DNA from 3 places in the Shewanella sp. SG41-3 genome. Region 2 is predicted to be linked to each of the others. Evidence: predicted binding sites of a transcription regulator. Region 2 holds the regulator's gene; each other region holds the start of a gene.
What was found. The regulator NrdR, encoded in region 2, represses ribonucleotide reductase genes. The targets are predictions, from matches to a motif close to AAACACNANATNTNGTGTTT.
Positions count from the first base shown of each region.

Region 1: a site for NrdR is predicted at 3,483-3,502, ahead of nrdD (anaerobic ribonucleoside-triphosphate reductase). Genes of this name have one in related genera too.
Region 3: a site for NrdR is predicted at 1,626-1,645, ahead of nrdA (class 1a ribonucleoside-diphosphate reductase subunit alpha). Genes of this name have one in related genera too.

Region 1 is NZ_JACJFJ010000008.1:226,438-231,714, reverse strand. Features, by position in the region: gene H5164_RS16290 (NADH:flavin oxidoreductase/NADH oxidase family protein) at 1-804, shown strand, start outside; gene nrdG (anaerobic ribonucleoside-triphosphate reductase-activating protein) at 884-1,351, opposite strand; gene nrdD (anaerobic ribonucleoside-triphosphate reductase) at 1,351-3,468, opposite strand; gene rssA (patatin-like phospholipase RssA) at 4,081-5,019, opposite strand; gene H5164_RS16270 (DEAD/DEAH box helicase) at 5,203-5,277, shown strand, end outside.
Region 2 is NZ_JACJFJ010000002.1:134,017-139,293, forward strand. Features, by position in the region: gene H5164_RS03890 (riboflavin synthase) at 1-560, opposite strand, end outside; gene ribD (bifunctional diaminohydroxyphosphoribosylaminopyrimidine deaminase/5-amino-6-(5-phosphoribosylamino)uracil reductase RibD) at 624-1,769, opposite strand; gene nrdR (transcriptional regulator NrdR) at 1,826-2,275, opposite strand; gene glyA (serine hydroxymethyltransferase) at 2,390-3,643, opposite strand; gene ettA (energy-dependent translational throttle protein EttA) at 3,905-5,277, shown strand, end outside.
Region 3 is NZ_JACJFJ010000005.1:181,780-187,056, forward strand. Features, by position in the region: gene nrdA (class 1a ribonucleoside-diphosphate reductase subunit alpha) at 1-1,420, opposite strand, end outside; gene H5164_RS11665 (HAD family hydrolase) at 1,963-2,634, opposite strand; gene ubiG (bifunctional 2-polyprenyl-6-hydroxyphenol methylase/3-demethylubiquinol 3-O-methyltransferase UbiG) at 2,762-3,484, opposite strand; gene gyrA (DNA gyrase subunit A) at 3,872-5,277, shown strand, end outside.

The DNA.
Region 1 (5,277 bases), on a different contig from region 2:
CAACGCTTTGTCACGACCGCAAGCATGGCTCAACAAGCGGGTTTTGATGGTGTACAAGTTCATGCCGCACATGGTTATTTGTTAGCGCAGTTTTTATCACCGTTAACTAATCAGCGCGATGATGAATGGGGCGCAAGCTTAGAGAATCGAGCCAGGTTATTAATTGAAGTGGTCAAGCAAATTAGGCATAAATGTGGTGCAGATTTTGATATTGCGGTAAAGCTTAACTCAGCCGATTTTCAACGCGGTGGTTTTGATGTCGACGATGCCGAAAAAGTGATTAATATGCTCGCACCGCATCAAGTTGAAATGGTCGAGTTATCCGGCGGCAGCTATGAAGCCCCCGCAATGCAAGGTCGCAGCGCCGATGAGCGCACCTTAGCTCGAGAAGCTTACTTTTTACATTTAACCGCACAGTTAGTTCTGCGTAGTCCAATTGCGTTGATGTTAACGGGAGGCATTTATCGCCTGCCTGTTGCGCAACAAGTCGTTGATGCCGGCTTTACCTTATGCGGCATTGCCAGCGCCCTTGCCTTTTATCCTGACTTAGCCAATATATGGCGCAGTAAACCTGAGTTCACCCCCACTATGCCCACAGTGAATTGGCAGAGCAAACCTTTAGCCGGGCTAGCGACTATGGCAGTCATTAAACGCCAGCTTCGCCGTATAAGCCAAGGCAAACACCCTCAAATTAATGACTCCCCCATATGGAGTTTATTGGTCGATCAATTTAACACCAGACAACGTACTAAACGTTATCGTTATGGTTTAGGTCTTTCTAATGATCAACATGTAAACGATTAGCCTCTTAAAAATTAACGTGCTAATAATGAACCAGCTAACCATTAAAGCGCTGGCATTAAACGACTAGTCTTAAAAAACGCTAGCGCTTAAAACGATAAATCTGCTGATTGCTACTTCCGCGCCATAATAACGCGGGATCGGCTTTATCTTGTTCAAACTTACCGTCAATAAGTACATCGACTAATGCCACCACAGCTTGCTGCTGTGGCGTGAGATCGGCCTGTTGGTAACCAGTCCATAACCAAATGTCTTTATCGGGACATTCGGTATTTACCCTAGTCACTAATTGCAATACGGCTTCCAGGTTAGCCGGATGCAGTGGGTCACCACCACTTAACGATAGGCCGCGCCGATAAATACGGCTGTCGGTTAAATCAGCAATAATCTGATCTTCTAACGCTTGGCTAAATACATGGCCAGCATCTACACGCCAAGTACTTTGGTTATAGCATCCCTTACAGGCATGTTCACAACCGCTAACAAATAAGCAGCAACGGGTACCTTCGCCGTTGATCACATCAACACTATGGTAAGCACTGTAATGCATTATAAATGCTTCACTCTGCGTTTAACTTCTTCTTGCTTACCAAAGTTAAACGGCCGCGCATCAGGACTGCCTAAATAACCACATACACGGCGAGTCACCGATACCCTACTAGGCTCATGGTTACCGCATTTAGGGCAGACAAAGCCCTTACTGGTACAATTGAACTCACCAATGTAGCCGCAATCGTAACACTCATCTATCGGGGTGTTAGTGCCGTAATATGGCACCCTGCTGTAGCTGTAGTCCCAGACATTTTCCAGTGCTTCAATGTTGTTTTGCATGTTCGGAAATTCGCCGTAGCAAATAAACCCACCATTAGCGATGGCTGGGTAAGGTTGTTCAAAATCAATTTTATCAAAAGGATTCACTTTCTTTTCAACATCTAAATGGAAACTATTAGTGTAATAGCCTTTGTCTGTCACCCCAGGTACTACACCGAACTGGGTGGTATCAAGTAGGCAAAAGCGACTACATAAATTTTCACTTGGGGTACTGTACAAACTAAAACCATAACCGGTTTCTTGCTTCCAAGATTCAGTGGCTTGTTTTAGATGATGAATAATGGCGACCGCTTTGTCACGTAGTTGCGCGTTATCAAACACATGCTCAGCATTGCCATATAAAGCATTAACCGTTTCGTGCAGGCCAATAAAGCCTAACGAAATTGACGCACGGCCATTTTTAAAAATGTCGCTAACATCATCATCGGCATTTAAGCGTACACCGCAAGCACCTTCCATATATAAAATCGGCGCAACACGGGCTTTAACCCCGGTTAAGCGTGCAATCCGCGTATCTAACGCTTTGCGAGCAACTAACAAACGTTCATCGAGTAATTGATAAAAACGCTGCTCATCTTTACCCGCTTCTAACGCAATGCGCGGTAAGTTAAGGCTAACCACACCTAAATTATTGCGACCTTCATGTACTTGTTGACCATCTTGTTCATAAACCCCCAAAAAGGAGCGACAACCCATGGGGGTTTTAAATGAACCAGTGACTTTAACCACCTGATCATAATTTAAAATATCTGGATACATACGCATAGTTGAGCAAGTTAAGGCCATCTTTTTGATGTCGTAATTGACGTCAGTAGCTTGATGATTGACGCCATCTTTAATGGCAAACACCAATTTAGGAAAGACGGCCGTTTTGCGGTTTTTACCTAAACCAGCCATGCGCACAGTTAACATCGACCGCTGAATTAAGCGAGACTCCCACGACACACCTAAACCAAAGCCAAAGGTCACAAACGGCGTTTGGCCATTGGCGGTATGCAAGGTGTTGACTTCATATTCCAACGACTGGAATGCATCATGACACTCTTTTTCGGTTTGCGTCATTGCATAACCTTCGACATCGGCTACTTGCCATTTGCGAGCCACAGCAAGGTGTTTTTGATAACTAATTTGCACAAACTCAGCCAACACTTCATCAATACGGTTAATGGTTGTACCGCCGTAAATATGGCTCGCCACTTGGGCAATAATTTGCGCAGTCACCGCCGTTGCTGTTGAGATGGATTTAGGCGGTTCAATTTCAGCATTACCCATTTTAAAACCATGAGTTAACATGCCAGCTAAATCAATTAGCATGCAGTTAAACATCGGGAAAAATGGTGCATAGTCGAGATCATGATAGTGAATTTCTCCTTTCTCATGAGCGCTAACCACATCTTTAGGTAACAAGTGAGTTTTAGCGTAATGCTTGGCAACTATCCCTGCGAGTAAGTCTCGTTGAGTTGGGATCACTTTGGCATCTTTATTGGCATTTTCGTTTAAAATGGCATTGTCTGATTGCTCAACCAAACCACGAATAGCGCAGTTTAATTTACTCTGAGTCTCACGATGAGTGTCACGGTCGTGTCGATACTCAATATAGTGACGTGCCACCGACTTAAACGGTCCTGACATTAATAAGTTTTCAACCGCATCTTGTAGCTCGTGAATATCAACTTCGGTTTTGCAAGCCATTTGCTGCTCAACCGTTTGCGCTAACTGCAGCGCATATTGATGGTCAGCTTGACCTGCAGACTCCATTGCAGCCACAACAGCCTCTTTGATCCGACATCCATCAAATGCTGTCCGGCATCCATCCCTTTTCACGACTACAAGCATACAACCATCCTTACAAGCACTATATATAGAGCTTTAATTTACAAAAGACACAATATAGAGTGTATTAGATACATTAACGCTGAGTATTACTTTGATCCAGATCATAATTGTCGGCAGTACTTTTTATTGCAAATAACTTGCTATTCGCAATAAATATTGTAGGTGTGGAAAATGATTTGTATGACGGGAGATCGCATGGTAGAAAAAATTGAAAATAGCATCGCGATGTAAGATTTTGGCAAACAAGTTATCTCATAGGTAACCGTGTAGTTGTGGTTTTTAGCCGTTCAAAATGATGATCATTTCGATAACCTGGCATCAAATGCAGCGTTAATGACAGTATCAACCGCATAAGTGACTGATTCATTACGACAAGATGAATACTCAGGACGAAGAGGCGCGACATGAGATTGAATAAGTTAAACTAATACAGATTGCGCCGATTAAACGCATCCCAGAATAAATAAGCACCCTCTCCTTGATGCTGAACATCCATGTGATACCAATATCGGTACCACGATTGACAGGCACTGACTGATTAATCACCCATTAAGCACTTAGACGCGAACGGGTATATTGCCGTCAATACACCAGTCCGACATCGCCTAAGTGTTACTTTAAGGTTGCTTCAATTAAATGGTGAATATCTTTGACTGCCTGCTCACCCGCTTCAATGGCTTCTTTGGCGCGATGAAACTCCATGGTGCCAATATCAGCCACATCGGGCACAATACAAATATCAGGTGGCTCGCCCATTAAACGCGAACGTTTATGGCGTTGTTCTAAAATATCCATGGATTGTGACATCACCGCCAACATACCAGGATGAGATTTTGAGCTGCCCATGGCCAGCTTATCGGTTAAGCCACTCATGTACTCTTTGCCTTTCCCCCATAAATCCATAAAGCCGGTTTCAAGCTCACGCTTTTGTTCAATAGGTTCTGACTTACTGGCTTTGCGGCTTTTTACTTGTTCTGGGATCAAATGCATTTGGCCTCGGCGATGAGCATTTAAATCTACCGCAATAACCACATCAACGCCCATCGAACGGGCTAATGAAACAGGAACCGGATTGACGACTGCACCATCGACAACCCATCGATTACCTTGCTGCACGGGTGGTAAAAATCCAGGCATCGAACATGAAGCACGCACGGCATGGCGCAAGTCACCTTCTTTAAACCAAATCTCTTGCCCAGAATATAAATCTGTCGCCACCGCAGCAAACGGGCGCTGCAATTGTTCAATATTAAGGTCACCAATACGGTTAGCTAAAACATCAAACACTTTCTCACCACTAATAAGTCCGCCTTTACGCCAGCCTAAATCCATTAGGCCAAGTACATCCCAGCTTGAAAAGCCACTGACCCAAGTTTCAAGCTCAGCCAAATGATCATTGGCATAAGCTGCGCCGACTAACGCCCCCACCGAACAACCAGCCACTTTGTCTGGGTAAATGTCTAACTTGGCTAATCCATTCAATACCCCAATATGTGCCCAACCTTTAGCGGCTCCACTGCCTAGCGCTAATCCCACGGTGAGCTTTGTCATCTTTGTTCCTTCCATACTCTGTATTCATCTTTACCATAAAGCTCGGCTTAGTCGACCAATGACCTCGTCGAACTCAGGCAATAATATAATGCTAAAAAATAGCATAACTAAAGCGACTCTTGTTGGCTATAGCAAGGTGAAACAGCTATAATCGTCGGCTTACATTTTTTAGGGGATCTACCTTTGCAATTTACCGATTTTTCGTTGGACAAGCGCCTGCTTGACAGTTTAAAGCACCTTGGCATTTCTACGCCTACC
Region 2 (5,277 bases):
GCAATTAAATCCACTTCAATGTTAACGCTATCACCGACTTTCAAATGCACCAGCGTAGTTTCGCCCGCAGTATGAGGCACTATGGTTAATCTGAAGCGATGACCATCAACTTCATTGACGGTTAAACTAACACCGTCAATGGTAATCGAACCTTTGTGAGCGATGTAACGACTTAATTGCGCTGGTGTTGATAGCCAAAACTCAAGCGCTTTACCTCGATAAGCACATTGCTCTACTTTTGCGATGCCATCCACGTGGCCGCTGACCATGTGCCCACCCAACCTTGTGGTTGGCGTAACCGCTTTTTCAAGATTAACCTTTTGGCCGACTTGATAATGACTAAAACCGGTTAACGCGACAGTTTCAGCTGATATATCAGCAATATAACCATCACCTAAACGTTCAACAACCGTTAAACACACACCATTAGTCGCAATGCTGTCACCTAGCTTTACATCGGTTAAATCTAGCTTACCGCTAGCAACCGTTAAGCGAATATCGTCACCTTTTCGATCAATTTTACGTAATGTGCCAAGGGCTTCGATTATCCCAGTAAACATAATGACTCACTTTTTGCTTATAAACTTTGCTCTTGCTCGGGTTTTCGCCTAAGCACTCGCACATTAATACGATTGATTATATCTAAGGATATATCGCTTATCTTGTCCAATGCTACGCTCATCAATTAATTGCAACGACGGTGTTTGATCCATCGCACTGTAATCGGGTAGCTGCAACATATTACGTCCATGGCTGCCTAAAAGTTTAGCAGCCTGATAAAGCACTACTTCATCAGCGAGACCTTGAGCAACAAATGCGCCGGCTAACGTTGCCCCGGCTTCAACTAACACGCTATTGCTATGCTGACCTAAATACGTTAGCAAAGCTAACAAAGGGATTCTACCTGACGAGTCACACTCTAATTGCAGAAAATCAACGTGCTGTGGAAAGTCAATTTTGACCTTGTCAGAATATGCACAGCCTGAAACCAGTAAAATAGGACTTTGAATCGAAAATAACTGCTGGGCTGACGTTAATCTAGCTTGGCTATCAAGCACCACCCTTAAAGGTTGGAATATGTCTTCTTGCGTATGACAAGTGGTTAATTCACCGAGCGCTTCATAACGGACATTTAAGCTAGGGTCATCAACAAGAATAGTTTCAACCCCAGTGATTAATGCGCAATGCCTGGCTCGATACTTTTGCACATCTGCCCTGGCAGCGTCACCGGTAATCCACTTTGACACTCCATTCGACAGGGCTGTTTTACCGTCTAAACTGGCGGCTATTTTCACTGTCACCCAAGGCAAGCCAGTTTTCATCCGCTTCATGAAACCCAAATTTAGCGCATAAGCTTGCTCTGTCAGTAATCCGATATCAACTTGAATACCTGCATCACGTAACATGCTGATACCGCGGCCAGCAACCTGTGGATTGGCATCGGTAACAGCAATAACAACTCGAGCGACCTTGGCATTAATTAAGCCTAAAGCACAAGGTGGTGTACGGCCGTAATGGCTACACGGCTCAAGAGTGACATACGCGGTAGCATCTTGTGCCGAAAAGCCATTATCGCGAACCATTTTAAGCGCATTGACTTCGGCGTGGCCCTGGCCTGCACGCTGGTGATAACCTTCACCGATAATCTGACCATTGGCGACAATGACGCAACCGACACAAGGATTTGGCCGAGTGGTATAACGACCTTTCTCGGCGAGTGCTATCGCACGGCTCATCATTTGAGTGTCGAAGGTAGAAAAGTTAGCCATATTAGGTAGTCTCTTATTGCTCAGATGCCGTCATAAAAGGATGATATTTGTCGCCATTACTTTTGTAATTTGGCAATGGCCTCACCAAATTGTGATACATCTTCAAATGCTCGATAAACTGATGCAAAGCGGATATAAGCCACTTTATCAAGGTTCATCAACTGTTCCATCATAAGATTACCAATCATTTCAGAATTAACTTCGCGTTCGCCCGTTGCGCGCAGCGTTGATTTGATTTTAGTCAATGCTTGTTCAATTTCATCGATTGAAACAGGACGTTTTTCAACGGCACGCAGCATGCCGCCACGCAGCTTTTCTTCATCAAAGGGTTGCCGAGTACCGTCACGTTTAATCACTCTGGGCATCACTAATTCTGCACCCTCAAAGGTAGTGAAACGCTCATGGCATTCGGTACATTCCCGGCGGCGACGAACTTGGTGACCATCAGCCACTAATCGAGAATCTATAACTTTGGTATCGGTCGCGCTACAAAAAGGGCAATGCATTGAGCCTCCTGCAGAAAAAAACAAAATGGCCGCTAACAATTAGCGGCCATTAAAGTTTATCCTATTTGTTGAACAAGGTTAACCTAAACCTTTTCAACAGACATCAAGAGACGATTAACCGTATACAGGGAATCGAGCACATAATGCCAACACTTGACCTTTCACTCGTTCAGCCACTTCGGCGTTAGATGCATCATCAAGAATGTCACAAATCCAGCCGGTTAACTCTTTCGCTTCTGCTTCTTTAAAGCCACGACGAGTAATTGCTGGTGTTCCAATACGAACACCAGAGGTGACGAACGGTGAACGTGGATCATCAGGTACTGAGTTTTTGTTCACGGTAATGTTGGCATTGCCCAATGCAGCATCTGCTTCTTTACCCGTTAAATCACGGCCAATTAAATCAACCAACATTAAATGGTTTTCTGTACCGCCAGAAACAATTTTGTAACCACGATCTAAAAACACACTTACCATAGCTTTAGCATTTTTAACAACTTGCTGTTGATATACTTTAAATTCTGGCTCTAATGCTTCTTTAAAGGCAACCGCTTTACCGGCGATAACATGCATTAAAGGGCCACCTTGGCCACCAGGGAATACCGCTGAGTTCAACTTTTTATATAAGTCTTCATCATTAGCTGCAGAAATAATAATACCGCCACGTGGACCAGCCAATGTTTTATGGGTTGTTGAGGTCACAACGTGTGCATGAGGCACAGGCGTTGGATAAACATCTGCAGCCACTAAGCCAGCAACGTGAGCCATATCAACAAGCAAATAAGCACCAACTTTATCAGCAATTTCACGCATTTTAGCCCAATCGACTATGCCTGAAAATGCCGAAAAACCGCCGATCATCATCTTAGGCTTGTGCTCAATAGCTAAGCGTTCCATTTCGTCATAGTCAATTTTACCTGACTCGTCGATGCCGTAAGGAATGATGTTGTAAAGCTTGCCGGAAAAGTTAACTGGTGAACCGTGAGTTAAGTGACCGCCGTGGGCTAAGTTCATACCTAATACAGTGTCACCTGGCTTTAATAGCGCCATAAATACCGCACTGTTAGCTTGTGAACCAGAATGAGGCTGCACGTTGGCATATGTGGCACCAAATAATTCTTTTGCGCGTTCAATCGCTAATGTTTCAACCACATCAACGTATTCGCACCCACCATAGTAACGCTTACCTGGATAACCTTCAGCATACTTGTTAGTTAACTGAGAACCTTGCGCTTCCATCACACGTGGACTGGTATAGTTTTCAGATGCAATCAATTCAATGTGTTCTTCTTGACGACAAGTTTCATCTTCAATGGCTTTAAATAATTCTGGATCATAATCCGCAATATTCATCGCTTTCTTCAACATGGTAGCTCCAACATCATTATCTATATAGTAGGGTTGCGGCGTATTCTACTCTGCAACGATAATGATTTACAGTATAAACAACATGAAATTCACTGTGTTCTGAATACAAAACGATTCATGTTTATGCCAATAGACCGGCAAATTTTAGATCTTATGTGGCCGAAAAAACACTCAGGAGTAAATCATACAATTGCCTGTTGAGTTCAGCCTATAATACAGTAGAATTATCATCATCTTTATTGACAATTAGACAGTATTATTATGGCTCAGTTTGTATACAGCATGCTTCGTGTGGGTAAAATTGTCCCGCCTAAAAAGCAGATTTTAAAAGATATTTCATTAAGTTTCTTTCCTGGCGCCAAAATTGGTGTGCTTGGCTTAAACGGTTCAGGTAAATCGACATTACTGCGTATTATGGCCGGCATCGACACTGAAATCGAAGGTGAAGCACGCCCAATGCCTGGATTGAAAATTGGTTATTTACCCCAGGAACCTCGCTTAAATGAGCAACAAACGGTTCGCGAAGCCGTTGAAGAAGCCTTAAGTGAAGCTAAAAATGCCCTAACCCGTTTAGATGAGGTTTATGCGGCTTATGCTGAGCCCGATGCTGATTTTGATGCCCTAGCTAAAGAGCAAGGTCAACTAGAAGCTATTATCCAATCTCAAGATGCCCACAATATTGATCATATTCTGGAACGTGCAGCAAATGCGTTGCGCCTCCCCGATTGGGATGAAAAAATAGCTGTACTTTCTGGTGGTGAACGCCGACGTGTCGCAATTTGTCGCTTGTTACTTGAAAAGCCTGAAATGCTATTACTTGACGAACCGACCAACCACTTAGATGCTGAGTCAGTGGCTTGGCTAGAGCATTTTTTACAAGAATATACTGGTACAGTCGTGGCGATTACCCATGACCGCTATTTCTTAGATAATGCTGCAGGCTGGATTTTAGAGCTCGATCGCGGTGAAGGTATTCCATGGCAAGGCAACTACTCATCTTGGCTTGAGCAAAAAGACGCCCGTTTACAGCAAGAGTCTTCTACCGAAAGCGCTCGTCAAAAAACCATTGCTAAAGAACTAGAATGGGTAAGACAAGGTGCCAAAGGTCGTCAGTCTAAGGGCAAAGCCCGTATGGCTCGTTTTGAAGAACTCAACACTAACGATTATCAAAAACGTAACGAAACTAATGAGTTGTTCATTCCGCCAGGGCCACGCCTTGGTGATAAAGTGATCGAAGTGACTAATTTAACCAAGTCATATGGTGACCGCGTACTAATTGACGACCTAACCTTCACAGTCCCCAAAGGGGCAATTGTCGGTATTATTGGTGCTAACGGTGCCGGTAAATCAACCTTGTTCAAAATGATCTCAGGTGATGAACAACCGGACAGTGGCGATATTTCTGTCGGTGAGTCGGTTCAAATCGCCTCAGTAGATCAGTTCCGCGATTCAATGAATGATAAAAATACTGTCTGGCAAGAGATATCTGGCGGTCACGATATTATGCGTATCAACAACACCGAGATATCGAGCCGTGCTTATGTTGGCCGCTTTAACTTCCGTGGTGGCGACCAGCAAAAAATCATCGGCACCTTATCGGGTGGTGAGCGCAACCGAGTACATTTAGCCAAATT
Region 3 (5,277 bases), on a different contig from region 2:
CCTTAATCGCACCTAAGTTAAGCGCTGATAAAGTACATAAGGCGATTTCACCGTCTGGATCGTCAATGTTAGTTAACGGTTTAGTCGGCAAGGCAATTTCTAAACATAAGTTAGATTGCTTAATCGGTGCCACTTTAGAGTCAAATGGACTGTGCGTATTACAATGGTCGACGTTTTGAATATAGATACGGCCAGTAGAGGCACGTTCTTGCATCATCAGTGAAAACAATTCAACTGCTTTGATCTGCTTTTTACGTATGCTGCTGTCTTGCTCATACTGCAGGTATAAACGTTCAAATTCGACTTGGTCTTCAAAGAAAGCATCGTAAAGGCCAGGCACGTCAGATGGACTAAATAAGCTAATGTAGTCGCCTTTGATTAAACGTTGGTACATTAATTTGTTTAGCTGCACGCCGTAATCAAGATGACGCACACGGTTGTCTTCAACACCACGGTTATTTTTCAGTACTAGCAGTGATTCAACTTCTAGATGCCATAACGGGTAGAACAGTGTTGCTGCACCACCACGGACTCCGCCTTGGGAACAAGACTTAACCGCTGTTTGGAAATACTTATAAAACGGTAAACAACCAGTGTGGAATGCTTCACCGCCACGAATAGGGCTACCTAAAGCACGAATACGGCCTGCATTAATACCAATACCTGCACGTTGGCTCACGTATTTAACAATAGACGATGCCGTAGCATTGATTGAGTCTAGGCTGTCATCACACTCGATGAGTACACATGAGCTGAATTGACGTGTCGGTGTACGAACACCCGCCATGATTGGCGTTGGAAGTGAGATCTTAAATAAAGACGTCGCGTCATAGAAGTCTTTAATGTACTTCAAACGAATTTCTTTTGGATAACGAGCAAACAAACACGCTGCGACTAAAATGTATAAAAACTGTGCGCTTTCATATACTTCGTGAGTCACACGGTTTTGAACCAGGTATTTACCCTCTAGCTGCTTGACTGCGGCGTAAGAGAAATTCATGTCACGCCAGTGATCAATGTAGCCATCAAGGATATCTAACTCTTCACGGCTGTAATCCGCCATGATGTGCATGTCATATTTACCAATTTCAACTAACTTGGTGACATGATCGAATAGCTTAGGCGGTTCAAATTGGCCAAACGCTTTTTTACGTAAATGGAATACCGCTAAGCGGGCTGCCACAAATTGGTAATCAGGTGACTCAGGAGAGATCAAGTCAGCCGCGGCCTTAATGATCGTTTCATGAATGGCTTCAGTTGGAATGCCATCAAAAAACTGCAGATGAGATCGAAGTTCTACTTCAGATACTGAGACGTTTTTTAATCCCTTGGCTGCCCAAGTGATTACGCGATGAATTTTATCTAAATCGATCGATTCACGTTCGCCACTGCGTTTAGTGACTGTCATATTGCTATTCATTGAAGAGAGGCCTTGGTTCTATATCTAATCATGTGATCTGTTGTTGGATGCAGTGCTGCTGGGTTCGATCTGAACCCGTTACAAAACAATTCCATGTTAAAACAATCAACTTGAAGGTACTCACAACATGGCAGTAAACCACCAATACGTTCAGTTAACATCTATCTCCTTGTTATGCTGTGGAGTAGTGTTTTGATTGTCGGCCACACACAAGATATGGTGTTATTTAAAATCTAAGATACAAGATAGTGAGGTTTGAGTTTTTTTGCAAGCCACAATTATATTAACTTCTTGTGGATAACTTGAGGATAAACGGCAGGGTTAGTGACAGCTAACCCTAGAGCCCAAATTTATAACGTGTTTTTTATAAATGATATTTTTTCAACCATCAAATAAGAAAGTTTTGATCGCTAAAATAAACAGCGATCGAAAATTTACCCTCAATTTTAGATTGATCTTTTAGGGCTTTTGATCGGTAAGTGATTGTCAGCATAATCTTTAGCCAATGATGCATTCAGAGGTGTATTTTAGATGAATCGATCTCAAAAAGACGACGGAGTAAAAAAGTGTTTTAATGCTGCACCATGTTCAAATTGGCATGTTGCTGGCCATGTATTCGGTGTGTCGCTGGGTGATAAATAGCCCCATAAGGCAATGCCACCTATCATACTTGCGTTGCGAGCGGCGACTAAATCACGCTCAGCATCGCCTAGGTATAAAATACTTTGAGGTGCGATGGCTATTTGTTGAGCGGCTAATAACATCGGCGCAGTATGAGGTTTAGCGTGACAGGTACTATCGCCGCTGATCATGGTTTTCAGTTTATCGGTTAAGCCCAGCTTTTGTATTAATGGCCGAGCAAATCGAGCTGGCTTATTGGTGACGACACCGTAGGGAATGGCTTGGGAATCTAATAGGGTTAAGAGTTCGGGTAAATCGTCGAACAAACGGCTGTGATCGCCATTAATGCGTGCATAATGGCGCAGTAGTGCTTGTTGAATATCAAGTTGAACGTGTTCATCTGCCTGTGGAATAGCGGTCTTGACCAAATATAAACTGCCATGTGAAGCCGCATGGCGCATGGTTTCAAGCGTTTGAACCTTAAAACCGGCTTCGTCTAAACTCAAATTTAATGCTTGGACTAAATCAGGTGCGGTGTCGGCTAAGGTACCGTCTAAATCGAACAGTACCCCTTTAATGTCGTGCATATGCAAGAGTTAGCTCCTCACAGAGAAATGGCAGTAAATCCACGCAGCCTTTAATAGCATTATCGGCATAACATAACGCTATTGGGCTTCATTTATGTTTTTCACTGTTGCAACAGTGAAAAACATAGGCTGGCTAATCAATTTTTTGTGTGGCTATCATATAGTTAACATCGACACTCTTGGTGTACTTAAATACACCAGATAGAGGATTGTAGGTAATACCTAATGCATCTCTGCACAATAAATCGGTGTTATCGACTAATGCCATCAGTTCAGATGGGCGAATAAATTTACTGTGATCGTGGGTGCCAATTGGAAGCATTTTTAATAGATATTCAGCGCCGATTATGGTTTTAAGGTATGACATCATATTGCGGTTAATCGTCGAGATAAATACAAAACCATTGGGTTTTACCATGTCACAACATGCTTGAATTACCGATTGTGGATCCGGTACATGCTCAAGCATTTCCATACAGGTTACTACATCGTATTGCTCGCGGTGCGTATCGCGGTGTGCTTCGGCGGTAGTTTTAAGATAGTTAACCGCTACCCCAGAATCTAATGCATGCAGTTTTGCCACTTCAAGTGGTTCAGTTCCCATGTCAATACCATCAACGTGTGCACCCAGGCGAGCCATACTTTCTGACAAAATGCCACCGCCACAGCCGACATCAAGCACTTTCTTATCGAAAATACCGCCAGCGGTTTGATCAATGTAGTTTAAACGCAGTGGATTAAGTAAGTGCAATGGCTTGAACTCGCCATTGAGATCCCACCATGTTTGTGCCATGGCTTCAAATTTTGCGATCTCTTGCGGATCAACATTGGGTGTCGATTGTTCAGCGTGTGACATAACTTAACCTAAGTGTCTAATAAAGTATGATGGCTATTATAACGATAACCTTTGTGAATAGTAGTCAACAATGGCTTGGCTTGTTCACACTTGCTCATAAAACATCCACTTAAGCCCGCTTAATTGTAAAATTGTGCTCTTAACTGCTTAAAGCATCAGCAAATTGGCTTTGATTATGACTTATTTATCAGCCTATATTCATGTGCCAATAATATAAATTCGCTGAATATATTAGCTTTTTTATCATTTTTAAGAGTCATAGAGCATTTGACAGGTCTTTGTTCTGGCGACATTAATTATCTGTGTTAGAATGCCAAATCACGTTTTTAAGCTAGATAATAATATGGAAGTTTTATTGTCAGCTCACTTTAGAGGAACGCGCAGTTTATGACTGATCTGGCATCATCTATTTCGCCAATTAACATCGAAGACGAACTTAAGAATTCTTACCTTGATTATGCCATGAGCGTAATTGTAGGTCGTGCATTGCCTGACGTTCGTGATGGGTTAAAACCTGTTCACCGTCGGGTTTTGTTCGCAATGAGCGAATTAAAAAACGATTGGAACAAACCATATAAAAAATCCGCTCGTGTCGTTGGTGACGTAATTGGTAAGTATCACCCACATGGTGACACAGCTGTATACGATACGATTGTACGTATGGCGCAACCATTCTCGCTACGTTACACCTTAGTTGATGGACAAGGAAACTTTGGTTCTGTCGACGGTGACTCTGCAGCTGCGATGCGTTATACCGAAATCCGCATGCAAAAGTTGGCGCATTCATTATTAGCCGACCTTGAAAAAGAAACTGTGGATTTTGTGCCTAACTACGATGGCACTGAGATGATCCCTGCGGTGTTACCAACACGCGTACCGAACCTATTAATTAACGGTTCATCGGGTATTGCGGTTGGTATGGCCACCAATATTCCACCACACAATTTAACTGAAGTGGTCAAAGGCTGTTTGGCGTTAATCGAAGATCCAAGCTTATCGATTGAACAGTTAATGGAATACATTCCAGGTCCAGATTTTCCAACGGCAGCGTCGATTAATGGCCGCAAAGGTATTATTGATGCGTACAACACCGGCCGCGGTCGCGCGATTATGCGTTCTAAAGCGGAAATCGAAACGGAAGAGAATGGTCGTGAACGTATTATTGTTCATGAAATTCCATATCAAGTTAACAAGGCGCGTTTAATTGAAAAAATCGCTGAACTTGTTAAAGATAAAAAATTAGAAGGTATCAGTGGCCTACGCGACGAGTCTGATAAAGACGGTATGCGTATTGTTATTGAAATCAAACGCGGTGAAGTGGGTGAGGTTGTATTAAACAACTTATATGCTCAAACACAAATGCAGTGTTCTTTTGGTATTAACATGGTGGCATTGACCAATGGTCAGCCTAAATTGTTTAACCTTAAAGAAATGCTTGAGTGTTTTATTCTTCACCGTCGTGAAGTAGTTACCCGTCGTACAGTATTTGAATTACGCAAAGCCCGCGAACGCGCCCACATCCTTGAAGCACTTGCTATTGCACTGGCTAACATCGATCCGATCATTGCACTGATTAAAGCCTCGCCTACACCGGCTGAAGCTAAAGCTAAATTAGTCGCACAAGGTTGGGAGTTAGGCCATGTACAAGGCATGCTTGAAAAAGCGGGTGACGATGCAGCTCGTCCAGAATGGTTAGAGCCAGAGTATGGTATTCGCGATGGTCAGTACTATTTAACTGAGCAACAAGCACAAGCTATTCTCGAGTTACGTTTACACCGTTTAACCGGTCTTGA